DNA from 2 places in the uncultured Gilvimarinus sp. genome. Region 1 is predicted to be linked to the other one. Evidence: predicted binding sites of a transcription regulator. Region 1 holds the regulator's gene; the other holds the start of a gene.
The links. The regulator sigma-54, encoded in region 1, starts transcription at its own class of promoters, with help from an activator protein. The targets are predictions, from matches to a motif close to TGGCACANNNNTTGCNNT.
Positions count from the first base shown of each region.

Region 2: the regulator sigma-54 is predicted to act here: its motif matches at 3,329-3,346, upstream of fliE (flagellar hook-basal body complex protein FliE).

Region 1 is NZ_CAXAUC010000004.1:124,123-132,133, reverse strand. Features, by position in the region: gene AACY82_RS09005 (KpsF/GutQ family sugar-phosphate isomerase) at 1-307, shown strand, start outside; gene AACY82_RS09000 (HAD-IIIA family hydrolase) at 351-887, shown strand; gene lptC (LPS export ABC transporter periplasmic protein LptC) at 928-1,464, shown strand; gene lptA (lipopolysaccharide transport periplasmic protein LptA) at 1,454-2,002, shown strand; gene lptB (LPS export ABC transporter ATP-binding protein) at 2,004-2,729, shown strand; gene AACY82_RS08980 (RNA polymerase factor sigma-54) at 2,873-4,402, shown strand; gene raiA (ribosome-associated translation inhibitor RaiA) at 4,533-4,823, shown strand; gene ptsN (PTS IIA-like nitrogen regulatory protein PtsN) at 4,853-5,311, shown strand; gene rapZ (RNase adapter RapZ) at 5,322-6,200, shown strand; gene AACY82_RS08960 (HPr family phosphocarrier protein) at 6,201-6,473, shown strand; gene yjgA (ribosome biogenesis factor YjgA) at 6,546-7,064, shown strand; gene AACY82_RS08950 (YhdP family protein) at 7,089-8,011, opposite strand, start outside.
Region 2 is NZ_CAXAUC010000001.1:756,828-764,838, reverse strand. Features, by position in the region: gene AACY82_RS03310 (sigma-54 dependent transcriptional regulator) at 1-249, shown strand, start outside; gene AACY82_RS03305 (ATP-binding protein) at 515-1,741, shown strand; gene AACY82_RS03300 (sigma-54 dependent transcriptional regulator) at 1,761-3,227, shown strand; gene fliE (flagellar hook-basal body complex protein FliE) at 3,427-3,792, shown strand; gene fliF (flagellar basal-body MS-ring/collar protein FliF) at 3,817-5,508, shown strand; gene fliG (flagellar motor switch protein FliG) at 5,515-6,534, shown strand; gene AACY82_RS03280 (flagellar assembly protein FliH) at 6,549-7,493, shown strand; gene fliI (flagellar protein export ATPase FliI) at 7,516-8,011, shown strand, end outside.

The sequences.
Region 1 (8,011 bases):
GCTACTGGAGATGACCACGAAAGGCTTTGGCATGACCACGGTAGCTGAAGACAGTGGCGAGCTTGCCGGCATCTTTACCGATGGTGATTTGCGCCGCAGTATTGATCGCGGCGTGGACATACACTCGGCGCAAATGCACGAGATTATGAATCACAGCCCGACCACCGTCGCACCCGACACGCTCGCCGCCGAGGCGCTTAACCTTATGGAAACCCGAAAAATTACCGCCTTGGTGATCACGGGCGACAACCGAGTCCCTACCGGCGTTGTCCATATGCACGATCTTTTGCGCGCTGGCGTTATTTAATCGCACCGCGACCTTACACACTCTCCAATACAGCCATTAACTTATGACCGAAGAAACCCTAACCCGCGCACGCCGCATTAAATTACTATTACTGGATGTCGACGGCGTGCTCACCGACTGCAAACTGTATTTTGATAACGCCGGCAATGAACTAAAAGCCTTTAATACACTCGATGGACAAGGCCTCAAATTATTGCAAAAATCCGGCGTCAAGGTGGGTATCATCACCGGCCGCACCAGTGCACTGGTGGCCCGTCGTGCTCGGGACTTAGGCATTACATTATTAATTCAGGGCCGCGAAGACAAATGGCAGGCACTGGGTGAAATGATCGAAGACATGAATATCGAACTTGATGAAATTGCCCACATGGGAGACGACTGGCCCGACTTAACCATCATGACCCGGGTGGGCCTGGCGCTGTCGGTTCCCAACGGCCACAGCGCGGTTACCGAGCGCGCCCACTGGATTAGCCATAACCGCGGGGGCGACGGTGCCGTGCGCGACGCCTGTGATTTAATTATGCAGGCGCAAGGCAGCTACACCGCCATGCTGGCGCCATTTATCGCAACTGAGGACTAAGCCTGTGCGGCCCCGGCAACCCAAATCTTGGATACTGCTTATGTCGATATGCAGCGCGCTGATTTATGGCGCACTGCAATACTCGCCCCGTGACATGCTGTTAAGTGACGAGAGCGCCAAGGCGCAAAAGCAATTCCCGCAATCGTATATGACGGGCATTGTCGATCGCACCTATAGCAACAACGGCAGCCTCAAACACAAAATGGTTGCCCGCTCTGTTACCTCGTTTAGCAATGGCACCATTAACCGCAGCGAAGTGGATCACCCCCACGTCACGCTTTATCGCCAATCGAGTACTGAGCCATGGCAACTTTCAGCCAAGCAAGGCACCAGTGTCAGCAACGCCATCACCCTGCGCGACAATGTGCAGGTATGGAACGAAAAAGGCCAATACGGCTGGGTGACCTTAACCACCGATGATCTAACCATCGACACTGACCAGCAATACGCGCATACCGACAAACCTGTTACCATGCGTAGCGAGCGCGGCACCACTCGCGCTGTTGGCCTCAATGCCGAGCTCGACAACGGACGTATTGAACTGCTATCCGAGGTAAAAGCCACTTATGCCCCTTAATGATATTAAGCGCTATTTAAAGACGGGCTTATTTCCGCGAGTCCCGGCGCTGGCTTTAGCCGCCGCAATGGCAATGATTGCCACAACAGCTCACGCCTTACCCGACGACCGCGAGCAAGACTTTCAGCTACAGGCCGACAAACAACTGTTTGATCAAAAAAATGGGCTAGTCACCTACACCGGCTCAGCGCGCCTCCAACAAGGCTCGTTGATCATCGATGCCGAGCGTATCGTGGTTCACTTTAAAAGTGACAATTCAGTCGCCAAAATCGAGGCATCTGGCTCCCCGGCACACTTTGAACAGCAACCCCAAGCCGACAAAGGCAAAGTGTTTGCCGAGGCTCACGAGATCAGCTACGACCACGACAAGCGCACGGTAACGCTCAGCAACAGCGCTAAAATCGAACAAGACGGCGCGATTATGCAAGGCCACAGCATTCACTATGACTTGGCCCGCGAACTCATCAACGCCCAGAGCGATGACAACTCGAACGAGCGTATCAAAATGGTGATTCCTGCCGGAGCGACCGAAAAATAATATGGCCACTCTTACTGCACACAACCTCGCTAAAAGCTACAAACGCCGCCAAGTCGTCGCTGACGTGTCGATGTCTGTTAGCAGCGGTGAAATTGTCGGCTTACTCGGGCCTAACGGCGCGGGTAAAACCACCTGCTTTTACATGATCGCGGGGCTGGTCAAAGCCGACAACGGCCGCGTCACCCTAGACGAGCTAGACCTGACACACCTACCGATCCACGGCCGGGCCCGGGCGGGCATTGGTTACCTGCCGCAAGAGGCCTCGGTGTTTCGCAAGCTGTCGGTGGCGGACAACATCCTCGCCATCTTAGAGACTCGACGCGATCTCAAAAAACCACAGCGCCTAGAGCAGCTCGAGCAGCTACTGCAGGAGTTTCACATCACCCACATTCGCGACAACCTCGGCATGTCGCTCTCGGGTGGCGAGCGCCGCCGGGTCGAAATCGCCCGCGCCCTGGCAACGGACCCGGCCTTTATTCTACTAGATGAGCCCTTCGCCGGGGTTGACCCTATCTCGGTCAGCGACATTCAGCACATTGTGCGTCACCTTAAGGATCGCGGCATTGGTATTTTGATTACCGATCACAATGTCCGAGAAACACTTGGCATCTGCGAAAAAGCCTATATCGTCAGCGAGGGCCATATCATCGCTGAGGGCAGCTCGGAGCAGGTTCTGGCCAATCAGAAAGTGCGCAAAGTCTACCTCGGTGACAACTTTATGCTGTAAAGCCGAGCAGCCGCACCACCACTTGACAATTTCTATTTTTTGACTTTCAGGCACAAAGATTGCTTAGTACTATTGCTTGGCTTGGTGTTGATGACTAAACTCCACAGTTACAACAACACAATCTGAGTGCCATTGCTAACATTATGAAGCAGTCCCTACAGCTAAAGTTGGGTCAACAGCTCACCATGACGCCGCAGCTGCAACAGGCCATCCGCCTCCTGCAGCTATCGACGCTGGATCTGCAACAAGAGATCCAAGAGGCGCTGGACTCCAACCCCATGCTCGAAGTTGAGGAGAACCTCGACGACAACACTGGTAGCGACCAAAAGGATAGTGACACCGACGGCAAAGATGAACGCCGCGATAACAGCCAGGACGAGCTGAACCCCGCAGACCCAGCGAGCACCCAAACCACCGCCGAGGCGGACGAACCCACCGCTGACAGCGAGTGGAGCGAGTCGATCCCGCAAGACCTACCCGTTGATACCAGCTGGGATGATGTCTACGAGAGTTCGTCGTCAACATTACCCGCCAGTAACTACGAGGGCGACGATAACGACTTCGAAAGCCGTCGCGGCAATACCGAATCGCTCTACGACCACCTAATGTGGCAGCTCAACCTCACGCCCATGTCCGAGCGCGATGAGATCATTGCCCTGGCGATCATTGACTCCGTCGAGCCCTCGGGTCTTCTCAGTAGCAGTATCGAGGATATTTTTGAGGGTTTAACCGCCAATTGGGACGACCTAGAACTCGACGAGGTGCAGGCGGTACAACACCGCTTACAACAGTTTGACCCTTGCGGCACTTGCAGCATCGACTTAGTCGACTGCTTACTGGTGCAGCTGGCCCAATACGACAAAAGCACCCCTTTTTTAGAGGCGGCGCAACTGATTGTGCGCCAGTACTTGCCGTTGCTCGGTAGCCGCGACTACCGCCAACTGATGCGCAAGACCCGCCTCAAAGAACCTGAGTTAGCTCAAGCCGTGGCGTTGATTAAAACCCTTAATCCACACCCCGGCGATGGCATCAGCACCAGCGAAACCGAGTATGTCGTACCCGACGTGTTTGTGGATAAGAAGGAAGGACGCTGGACAGTTGAGCTCAACCCAGACATAGCGCCAAAGCTGCGGATCAACTCCGGCTACGCCTCTATGGTCAAACGCGCCGACTCCAGCCGCGACAACACCTTCTTAAAAGACAACCTGCAAGAGGCCCGCTGGTTTTTAAAGAGCCTGCAAAGTCGCAACGAAACTCTGCTAAAGGTGGCCACCTGTATCGTCGAAAAGCAACGTGGTTTTTTAGAGTACGGCGCCGAGGCCATGAAGCCACTGGTGCTGCACGATATTGCCGAGCTAGTGGAGATGCATGAGTCGACTATCTCGCGGGTCACCACCCAAAAGTACATGCACACGCCACAAGGCATATTCGAGTTAAAATACTTTTTCTCTAGCCATGTGAGCACCGATTCTGGCGGCGAGTGCTCGTCGACCGCAATCCGAGCTATTATTAAAAAGCTGGTCGCGGCAGAGAACCCGAAAAAACCTCTGAGCGATAGCAAAATCACCGAGATGCTTTCCGATCAAGGGATTCGCGTTGCCCGGCGTACAATCGCCAAGTATCGCGAGTCGTTGAATATTCCGCCTTCTAATGAGCGCAAAGGGCTGGGTTAAGACACCGGCCCATGTGACAGAACTTCTAATCCTTGCTATGTTGAAGTTCTGCCAATCGCTCGAGGCAATGCGCTAATACCAAGGGTGCAGCACAACAACTTAGGCAGCAGACAGACACGAGGAGCAGTGTATGCAAGTAACCATCAGCGGCCATCACGTCGATGTCACCGAAGCGATTCATAATCACATCGAATCCAAACTGGAACGACTGACTCACCACAGCGATTTGATCACCACAATCAATGTTACCGTGTCGGTAGAAAAACAAACGCAAAAAGCCGAGGCGAAGATTCACGTTAACGGCAAAGACATTTTTGCTGACGCCGAGTCAGACGATCTCTACACCTCGATTGATGCCATGACCGACAAGCTCGACCGGCAATTAATCAAACACAAAGAAAAACTTCGCAGCCACCGCTAATTAGTTACTAACAAGTTACGCAAAATACTATGCAAATTGCACAGATCTTATCGCCTGAACGTACCCTGAGCCGAATCGAAGGCGTCAGTAAAAAACGTGCCTTAGAAATTCTCGCCAACACCATTGCCGAGAGTATCCCCGGCATGGATGCCGACGAAATCTTTCGCCGCCTGGTCGCGCGTGAGAAACTCGGCTCGACCGGCATTGGCCACGGCATTGCCATTCCTCACAGCCGCCTGCCGGGCTGCGAAGCGACCATCGCCGCACTGATTACGCTCAAAGCGCCGATAGATTTTGATGCGATTGACGGCGAACCCGTCGACGTTCTGTTTGCCATGTTGGTACCCGATCAAGCCAATGACGAACATCTACACACGCTGGCAGCATTGGCCGGGGCGCTCAACGAAAGCGCCTATCGGCAAACTCTGCGCGATGCTGACAGCGGCCAGGCTCTATACGCGGCCGCCATCGCTCACGACAACGGATAGGTAGGCGTGTATGCACCTTGTCATTGTCAGCGGATTATCCGGCTCAGGTAAAAGTACCGCGCTCAATGCGCTGGAAGACTCCGGCTATAACTGCATCGACAACTTACCGATCAGCCTACTGCCAGCCTTAGTCGATCAAATTCAGCTGCATAAAGATGCCGACAACCAAAACTTTGCCATCGGGATTGATATTCGCGATGCCTGGCAAGACCTGGCAATGTTTCCAGTCGCCATCAAGCCACTGCGCGATGCTCGCCTGCCCTTTACCGTTATCTTCCTAGATGCTGATGCCGATAAAATCGTCCAGCGCTTTAGCGAGACCCGGCGCAAACACCCCCTAAGCAACAAACACACAAATTTAACAGAAGCGATTGAAACTGAGCAGCAGCTACTATTGCCTATGCGCGATAGCGCCGACTTAGTGGTTGATACCAGCGCATTAAACGTGCATCAATTACGGGAGCTAATTAAAGAGCGAGTGGCGGAGCCCGACGCAGAGGGTATGGCGGTACTGTTTGAATCTTTTGGTTTTAAACACGGGCCACCCAACAACGCCGATTTAGTCTTTGACGCACGCTGCCTTCCCAACCCCCACTGGGACCCTAACTTGCGCAGCCAAACCGGTATCGATCAGGATGTCGCGCAATTTCTTGACGAACAGCCGCTGGTGCAAGACATGCTGGCGGACGTAAAAGGGTTTTTAGAACGCTGGTGGCCGCATTATCGAGCCAACAACCGCAGCTACATTACTATTGCTATAGGCTGTACCGGCGGCCAACACCGCTCGGTTTACCTGTGTGAGAAGTTGCAGGCTCACTTTGCCAGTCAACTGGACAATGTCCAGGTCAGACATCGCGAGCTTGGCCACTCAACCAAAGAGAGCCATTAAATGCCAGAAAAGTTTGTTACCATCGTTAACCATAAAGGCCTACATGCCCGCTCTGCCGCCAAACTGGTTGCGCTAGCCAAAGAGTATCCCTGCCAAATACAGCTGCAGGCCGCGGATAAATCGGCCGACTGCGCCAGCATGATGGCATTAATGATGCTGGCCGCCGGTATGGGTACCGAGGTATGCGTACGTGCCGAGGGCCCCCAAGATCATGCGGCGGTCGAGGCCATCTGTGCGCTGATTGAAGCGGGATTCGACGAGCAAGACGAATAACCCGTACCACTGCAGCGCTCAGCATGAGCTGCTATAATCGCGCCCCACCCAACACGAGCCAACCGCGACGCCATGACGACAGATTTTGAAGCAGACACTGAAGAATTCGAAGGTCCGAGTAAGTCTCAGCGCAAACGCGACATGCACGTGCTGCAAGAAATCGGACGAGAGCTTACCGAACTCAAAGAGTCGCAACTGGCCAATATCGAACTGCCAGATGAGTTGCGCGAGGCCATTCTGGAGATGGAACGCATTCGCCAGCGTGAAGCCAGACGCCGGCAATTACAGCGTATTGGGCGATTGATGCAGTTGGTCGATGGTGAAGAAGTCGCCGCACAACTTGCCGCGATAAAATCTCAGGGCACTCTTAGCATTCAACGCCAGCACTTAATTGAGCGCTGGCGCGATGAGCTACTCAGTGATGAGGCAGACGCACTGAATCGCTTTATTGCCGAATACCCCAACATCGAGATTCAACACTTACGCCAGCTTATTCGTCAGGCTCGTAAAGCACCAACGCAAACCAAGGCGACGACTCACGCACGCAAGCTGTTTCGTTATATTCGGGACACTTTAGCGCAACACGAATAAAACTGTCGTTTAGCCACCATCACACTATTGCTCTTCGGCTTCGGCCGCACGATCAAACGCCGTCACCGGGTCATCCCAATCGCCAGTAATACTGTAGGTTAAACTGGTCACTTTATTCATCTGCTCTTCGAATAATTTGCTGATGACAAAAACCCCCGCGGCGGCCGGTAACCCCGCCGCCAATGCGGCAATGACCGTCAAATTACCACCCATCGGCAAAGTCGCTACCAAGCGTGTATCAAGCGTTTGATCCACTAAATCCACTGTACCGGTCAGCTGCATACGGCTTGAGGGTGTGCGCAGTAACACCGGCTCAGCAACCACCATTTGGCCCGCATCAAAGTGCACCGCACCGGTGATTTCATCAAAGGTTAAGCCGCTTTTGTATAGATCCGAGAAATCCAACCGCAAACGGCGCGCTAGCGAATCAAAGTTAAATAACCCCATCAGGCGTAACAACCCTTCACCGGCAATGGCCGAGTCTCGGATAAAACGCCCTGACCCAATAACCGTCGCGACATCACCCTCAAGCTTGGCAAGCTCAAACGCGGACGGGTCGCCAGGCCAACTCAACGCCAGTTGATAGACCGCCGACTCACTTTCCAGACTTTGTGGGGCCTCCCACTGACGCATGACGTCCGCCATATCAGTGGCACTTAACTGCGCCTTTAATTGCGTTCTCTCGGGCTCTAGCTGCCAACGCAGCGCGCCACCACCCTCGCCATGGCCGGCGATGGATAAGCCTCTGACGCTGCCGTAGACATCACTCAACACCAAAGCATCGGGATCAGGCTGAACATTAAACTGCCAACGGCCGTAATGGTCGTCGCCTAGCTGCAACTGCTCGATGTTCACCTCCGCCGGGCGCAACCGAGCCAATAACTGCGCAGTTAATAACGGGTGATGCTCAGCCGTATCATCGGATGAAAGTGCGGATTCATTATCGT
Region 2 (8,011 bases), on a different contig from region 1:
GTTGAGGACGAATCCTTTACCCTCGAGGAAGAATCTGCCCCCGGTGCCGCCGTTGTGAGCTTACACGACACGGCCCTGCTGCCAGAGCAGGGCATTGACTTGCGAGAGTATTTGACTAACTTAGAGCGTGACCTGATTCAGCAGGCACTGAACGATTGCGGCGGCGTTGTCGCGCGCGCCGCTGATAAACTGTCTATTCGGCGCACGACGCTGGTCGAAAAGATGCGCAAATACGATTTACAGCGTTAGCCCCGGTGGTGGCCGGCGGATGCCGGCCACTGCAACGCGTCTTGTTGTCACCTTCCTACCTAATACGTCCGCTCGTCATACTATCTCTTTCTCTGCCAAAGAATTGACTCCCATTTTTTTGTGATATTTTAAGTTGTTGATATTTATAGACAATTTCTGTTGGCACTGTGCTTGCAGTTACCCCCTGTAACACAGCAATAGCGATGGGTTTGCATTGCGCCGATTGCTTGCACGATGATTGCGAGCCGAGCCAAAAGGTACTGCTATGACGGTCAAAGCTGACGTCTTGAACATTGAACGGATCGATAAAAATATCGCCACCACACCGGACAAAGCGGCGGCTCTGGCGGATGCGTTTGAGCTGTTCTCGCAGATGTCCGATCAACTCACCACCTCATATCGCGCGCTTGAGCAGCGCGTGGCCGACTTAAACGATGAGCTAATCGAAGTCACCCAGCAGCGGCTTGATGAGCTGGCCGAAAAAGAGCGTATTGCCAATCGGCTTGAAAGCTTACTCAATGTCCTGCCTGGCGGCGTTGTTGTACTGGATAGTAAAGGCCGGGTACGCGATTGTAATCCGGCCGCCACCGAGCTGTTGGGCGAACCCCTTGAGGGCGAGTTGTGGCGCGATATCATTGCTCGTTCGTTTGCGCCACGGCAAGACGACGGGCACGAAATCTCATTGCGCGACGGCCGGCGTATCAGTATCGCGACGCGCAATCAGGGCAGTGATGGGCAAATAATCTTACTGACCGATCAGACTGAAACCCGTCGCTTGCAGAGTGAGCTAAGCAAGCACGAGCGCTTATCGGCACTGGGGCAAATGGTCTCTGCGTTAGCGCATCAGATCCGTACGCCACTGTCGGCCGCTATGCTGTACTGCGGACACTTACGTAAAGAGCAGTTGCCGCTTGAGCAGCGCCGTCAATTTGCCGAGAAAGTCTCCAATCGACTCAATCATATGGAGCGGCAGGTGCAAGACATGCTGCTGTTTGTTAAGGGCGAGCTGCCCATCAGCGATTGCTTAAGCGTGGCAAGTTTGCAAAGCGATCTGGCCGAGGCGATGGAGGTGCCGGTATTAACCTCAAATAGCACCGTTAACTGGAGCGTAACAGGCGACGATTATTCGCTGTCGTGCAATCGCGATGCGCTGGTGAGTGCGCTGCTTAACTTGGTCAATAACGGTATTCAAGCAGCCGGCCGCGAGGCTCGTATCAGTATCACCATAAGCCCGCAACAATTGGCGGGCGAGCATTGGCTGGCCATTGAGATTTGCGACGATGGCCCCGGCATTGATGCAGATTTGCTGCCCAGTTTGGGCGAGCTATTTGTTACCACTAAGGCGCAGGGGACTGGGCTCGGTTTGGCGGTGGTGCAGGCGGTCGCGCGGGCCCACGGAGGCCGGTTTAATTTGCGCTCCAATAAAGGCGAGGGCGCTCAGGCGCTGGTACTGTTGCCGGCGATGGCGCCGGGTTCCCCCACTTCTGTTTAAAGTCTGCCGGAGACTTACTATGTCAAACACAGCTACGCACCTCACTCAGGCCACCGCTCCCGCTGTCATGGTGGTGGAGGACGACCCCAACCTGCGTGAAGCGCTCGTCGACACATTGGTGTTGGCCGATTATCCGGTTGTCGAGGCCGATAGTGCCGAGTCCGCCATTGCCCACTTAAAGGCCGGAGCCGAGGTCGGCATGATTGTCTCGGATGTGAATATGGGGGTAATGAGCGGTTATGATCTGTTAAAGCAAGTGAAGTCCGACCATCCACATATCCCGGTATTATTAATCACTGCCTACGCCAGCATTGCCGATTCAGTCTCGGCGATCAAAGAAGGGGCGGTGGATTATTTGGTTAAACCCTTTGAGCCGGATGCTTTGCTGGAGTCTGTCGCCCGCCATGTCGGCGGTGTGGTCAGTGTTAAAGATCAGCCGGTGGCTGAGGCGCCGGGCAGCAAGCAGCTATTGCAGTTGGCACAGCGCGTTGCTCAGTCAGAGTCCACCGTATTAATTATTGGCGAGTCTGGCACTGGTAAAGAGGTGTTGGCGCGCTATGTACACGACCATTCACCCCGCGCCGATAAGCCTTTTGTCGCCATCAATTGCGCAGCCATCCCAGAGAATATGCTAGAGGCCACATTGTTCGGCCACGAAAAAGGCGCCTATACCGGCGCGCATACCAGTGCACCGGGTAAGTTTGAACAAGCTAACGGCGGGACGTTACTGTTGGATGAACTCTCAGAAATGGATGTTGGGTTACAGGCGAAACTGCTGCGAGTGTTACAAGAGCGCGAGGTCGAGCGCGTCGGCGGGCGCAAAACCATTTCGCTGGATGTGCGGGTGATTGCCACCTCAAACCGCGATATGCGCGCCGAGGTAGTGGCGGGCCGCTTCCGTGAGGATTTGTACTTTCGTTTAAGTGTCTTGCCTTTAGAGTGGGCGCCGCTGCGCGATCGGGTGGAAGATATCGTACCGCTGGCGGTTAAACTGTTAGAGCGCCACGCGCGCAAACAAAAGCGTGGCCGGGTGGTGCTGGATGCTTCTGCAAAACAAGCCTTGCTGGCTTACCGCTGGCCGGGCAACGTGCGTGAGCTGGACAATATTATGCAGCGCGCCCTTATTTTACAGGCCGGCACTAGCATCAATGCCACTGATTTAGGGTTGCACACCACCGCCCATTATAGTGACAAGCCTAGCTTGCTCGATAACCCTAGCGTGCCTACAGCGCAACCTGAGGCTCGGGCACCTAGCGCAATGGATTTTGCCGAGCCGCAAAAGATAAATGATGCCGCAGGCTTGAGCCAAGCGCCGGCCGAGCTCGGCAGTGATTTACGTCGCCATGAGTTTGAGATTATCGCCGATGCGCTTCGAGCTGAGCGCGGCAGCCGTAAAAACACCGCCGAACGATTGGGTATTAGCGCGCGCACGCTGCGGTATAAGCTTGCCCGCTTTAAAGATGAGGGTTTTGCGCTCGATATTTAATGGCGAGTGCTACCTTGACCGTTGGCCGCCGGGGTGACCCGCGCGGCCATTTTTTATTTTGGGCACTTAGGTTTACAGCTTGTTTATGACGGGTGTTTTTTTGGCCCACTTTGTGCACTAATCGATATAAACGCGGCAAAAAAACGCAAAACGCCAAAATCCTGTCGCCTGTTCGCCCACTTAAATAGCGAGTATGACCATGAGTAACCGGGTCGATATCAGTAATCTGCTGACCGAGATGCGAGCGCTTAAAGCGCAAACCAACGCCTTTCAGAAGCCAGAGGCGCTTAACGATATCAATCGTCCGGCCAAGCCGGGTGAGGTTCAGTCGACGCAAAAAGTACCGGGCTTTTCTGAGGTAATGAGCGACGCGGTGAACAAAGTAAACAACCTGCAAAGTGAGGCCGGCACCATGGCGGAGTCTTACCAGCGCGGAGACGCCAACGTGGACATTACCGATGTGATGATCGCCTCGCAAAAAGCCAGTGTCTCGTTTGAGGCAGCCGTGCAGGTGCGCAATAAATTGGTAGAAGCCTACCGCGACGTTATGAACATGCCCATTTAACAATAAGGACTGGGTAACAAGCTTATGGCACAGACAGATACCGCGACAATGGATGCTGAACCCTCGGGAAAATCCACCAAGGGCAGCGACCTGATTGAAGGCTTTGGTGGTTTAACTCTACTGCGCCAAATTGGCCTGATGTTAGGGTTGGCGGCCTCCGTTGCCATTGGTTTTTATATTGTGCTGTGGAGCCAGGGTGAAGAGTATCGTCCGCTTTACGGCAGCCTTGATCGGCTCGACTCGGCCGAGGTTGTATCGATTTTAGAGCAAAACCAAATCCCCTATAAAATTGAGCCCTCGACCGGCGCTTTATTGGTCACCACTGAAAATATTCACACCGCTCGCCTTAAGTTGGCCGAGGTAGGCATTGGGCAAAACCAGTCCGTCGGTTTTGAATTGCTCGAAAAAGAGCAAGCGCTAGGCACCAGCCAGTTTATTGAAAACGCCCGGTATCAGCGGAGCTTAGAAGGCGAGCTGGCGCGTACCATTACCAGTATTCACGCCGTGCGCTCGGCGCGGGTTCACTTAGCCACGCCCAAGCGCTCGGTGTTTGTACGCGACGCGAGAAAACCTACCGCCTCGGTGTTTGTCGAGCTGTTTGCCGGCCGCGACTTGGACCCTAAGCAAGTTAAAGCCATTGTTAATATGGTGGCCTCCAGTATTAGCGAGTTGCAAAACGAAGACGTTACAGTCATTGATCAATACGGCAACTTGCTCTCGACGGGTGAGGAGTCGCCCGAGTTAATCTTGGCCGACAAGCAGCGCCAGTACACCCTAAATCTTGAGGAGAAACTCGCCAGCCGGGTAAGCAGTATTTTGGCTCCGGTAGTGGGCGCCGATAACTTTCATGCCGAGGTAAGCGCCGATGTCGACTTTACCGCCATTGAGCAGGCAGAAGAGGCGTTTGATGATACCGAGCCGGTTTTGCGCAGTGAGCAGACGCAAACTGAAAAACAAATAGGAGATGTCGCAATCGGCGGCATTCCGGGAGCGCTTAGCAACCAACCACCGGTTGACGGTCAAGTGCCCCAGCAAGTCGACCCCAATTTTGCCGGCGACGAAACGCCGACGCCGCAGCACAGCCGCGAGAATATTACCCGCAACTACGAGGTTGACCGCACGATTAGCTACACCCGTCGGCAGCAGGGCAATATCGAGCGTTTAAGCGTGGCTGTTGTGCTGGACAATAAACGCACGGTTAACGCCGAGGGCGAATCTGTTAGCGAGGCGTGGAGTGACGCCGAGCTTGAGCGCTTTAGCACACTGGTCCGCGATGCGGTGGGCTTTTCGGCGGCGCGAGGCGACAGCGTCAATGTTATTAACTCGGCGTTTGTCGAGCGCGAACCCACTGAATTTGATACGCTGGATGTGCCTTGGTGGGAACAACCTTGGTTAACCCCCTATATTAAACCGCTGGTGGGTTTTTTACTGGTCTTAGCCCTTATCTTTGGCTTGCTGCGCCCGGTATTAAAAACCATCGCTCGTTCGGGCTCGCGCTCGGCCGAGGAAGAGGAGGCGCGCCAGCTGGCAGCGCTTGAGGCGGCAGGCCTAGGCGGCGACTCGGCCGATTCGGTAACCCTTACCGGCGGCGCGGTGGCCTTACCTGGGCCCGAGGAAGGGTACGAACAACAACTGAGCGCGATTAAAGGTCTGGTGGCAGAAGACCCAGGCCGGGTAGCGCAAGTGGTTAAATCCTGGATCAACAAAGACGAGTAATCTGACGTGGCCGAGCAAAAAACTGTACCTACTACCCAAATGAGCCCGGTCGACCAGGCGGCGGTGTTGCTAATGTCACTGGGCGAGCAAGACGCGGCCGAGGTGTTAAAGCACATGGGGCCGAAAGAGGTACAGCGCATAGGGGCGGCCATGGCAACCCTAACCAATGTACAGCAAAGCGATGTACAAACGGTGATGCAGAATTTTCTGGAGGAAGCGCGCACCCTAACCGGGCTGGGTATGGGCGCGGACAGCTATATTCGCAATATGCTGGTTACCGCTCTGGGTGAAGACAAGGCCGGCTCGTTGGTTGACCGGATATTGTTGGGTGGCAACACGACAGGTCTTGATACGCTCAAGTGGATGGACCCGCGTTCGGTGGCGGATATTATCCGCAATGAGCACCCGCAAATTCAGGCGATTGTGATCGCCTACCTCGATGCCGATCAGGCCGCTGAAATCTTAGGTTATTTTACCGAGAAGGTCCGAATCGACATTATGATGCGCGTGGCGTCACTGGATATGGTGCAGCCGAGCGCACTGCAAGAGCTTAACGATATTTTGGAAAAACAGTTCTCTGGCAAAACAGGCTCACAAACGAAAGCGATGGGTGGTTATAAAGTCGCGGCCGAGATCATGAACCACTTAGATGGCACCGTCGAAGCCGAGTTGATGGACTCGATTAAAGAAGTCGATGAGGATATGGGTAATCAGATCCAGGATCTGATGTTTGTGTTTGAAAACCTCAAAGATGTGGATGATCGCGGTATCCAGATGCTCTTGCGTGAGGTGTCCTCTGAGGTGTTAATTGTCGCGTTGAAAGGTGCCGATGCCACGCTGCAAGACAAAATATTCAAAAATATGTCCAAACGTGCCGCCGAGCTATTGCGCGATGACCTGGAGGTAAAAGGTCCGGTGCGAATCTCGGAGGTCGAGTCGGCGCAGAAAGAAATCCTTACCATTGCTCGGCGTATGGCGGATGCGGGCGAGATTGTTCTTGGAGGCGGTGGCGAGCAACTGCTCTAGCCCCGAGCTAATCCATGGCCGATAAACCCAAAGCCAACCCCAATCGTATTCCCGCCGATCAAAGCGGTGCCTGGCAATCTTGGTCGCTCCCCAGTGTTGGCAATAGTGGCAGCGTTGTCGAGGGCACCAGTAAGCCTGGCGCAAGTGCCAGCGCTAACGCGGGTGAAACCATCGAAGATGTCGAAGTCGAAGGTTTGTCGAGTACCGGCCTGACCGCCGAGCAGATGTCTGAGATAGTGCAAGCCGCCGAGCAAGAAGGGTTTGCTCAGGGGTTTGATCAAGCGCAACAGCAGGGCTATGAAGAGGGCTACCGGCAGGGCCAAGAGCGCGGCGCCGAGGATGTCCGGCAATTGCTTAGTATCGAGCAACAAACTTTTGCCAGCCTAGTAAAGGCACTTAAAGAGCCCGTCGATCAGCAAGATGAAAAACTCGAGACCTTGTTGCTCACCATCGTTGAGCGTATCAGTCGCGCCGTGGTTGCACGGGACTTGGCCACTCAGCCGGCCGATATAATACCGCTCATTCGTCAGTCTATTGCGGCGCTGCCCACCCCGGGCAACAATGTAACCCTACATTTTAACCTTGCCGACCACGAGTGCGTTAAGCGTTACGCCGAGCAGCACGGCCACGACTGGAATTTACAAGTTTCGCCCGAGATTAGCGCCGGCGGGGTGCGCGTTAGTACCAAAGACAGCGTGGTCGATGACACGGTAGAGCGGCGCTTAGATGAAACGATTGAGCGTTTTATGCTTCGTCAAGATCTAGACGAAACCACCAGCGATGAGCAGTTGCTGGAGCGCGAGCATCCGGCGCCCCAGTCCGCGCCCGAACCCTCCAATGATTTTTCGCCGAGCGCATCAAAGTCTGATGAGCTAATGTCTGATCGCGAGCAAAACGATAGTCCCGACGCGCGTTATTTTGAGGAAAGTGACCATACCGAGGATGATCAGAGTGTCTGAGCGTCGCGACCTCTGGTATCGCCTGCGTCCCTATCTGCCAGATCCTGTCCCTGTCGTGCCTGAAGCCGAAGGGCGCTTGGTGCGCTCTGTGGGGCTGACGTTGGAGGCGGTAGGGCTGAACTTATCGGTGGGACGGCAGTGTGTCTTGTTATCGCGCGACGGCCGCCGGGTCGAAGCCGAAGTGGTGGGTTTTTCTGGCCAGAGCGTTTTTTTAATGCCGGTAAAACGTGTCGAGGGGCTAGAGCCCGGTGCCCGCGTGATTCCGTTGGCCCACAGTCAGGCGATGCGGATTGGCCTACAAACCCTCGGGCGTGTCATCAATGGTTTAGGCCAACCGCTCGACGGCAATGGTGCTCTGCAAGGGGGCGACTTTCTCGACTTTTCCCCCAGTGACATCAACCCACTAAAACGTCATCCCATCCACGAGCCACTCGATGTGGGTATTCGGGCCATTAACGGCTTGATTACCGTGGGGCGGGGCCAGCGAATGGGCTTGTTTGCCGGTAGTGGTGTGGGCA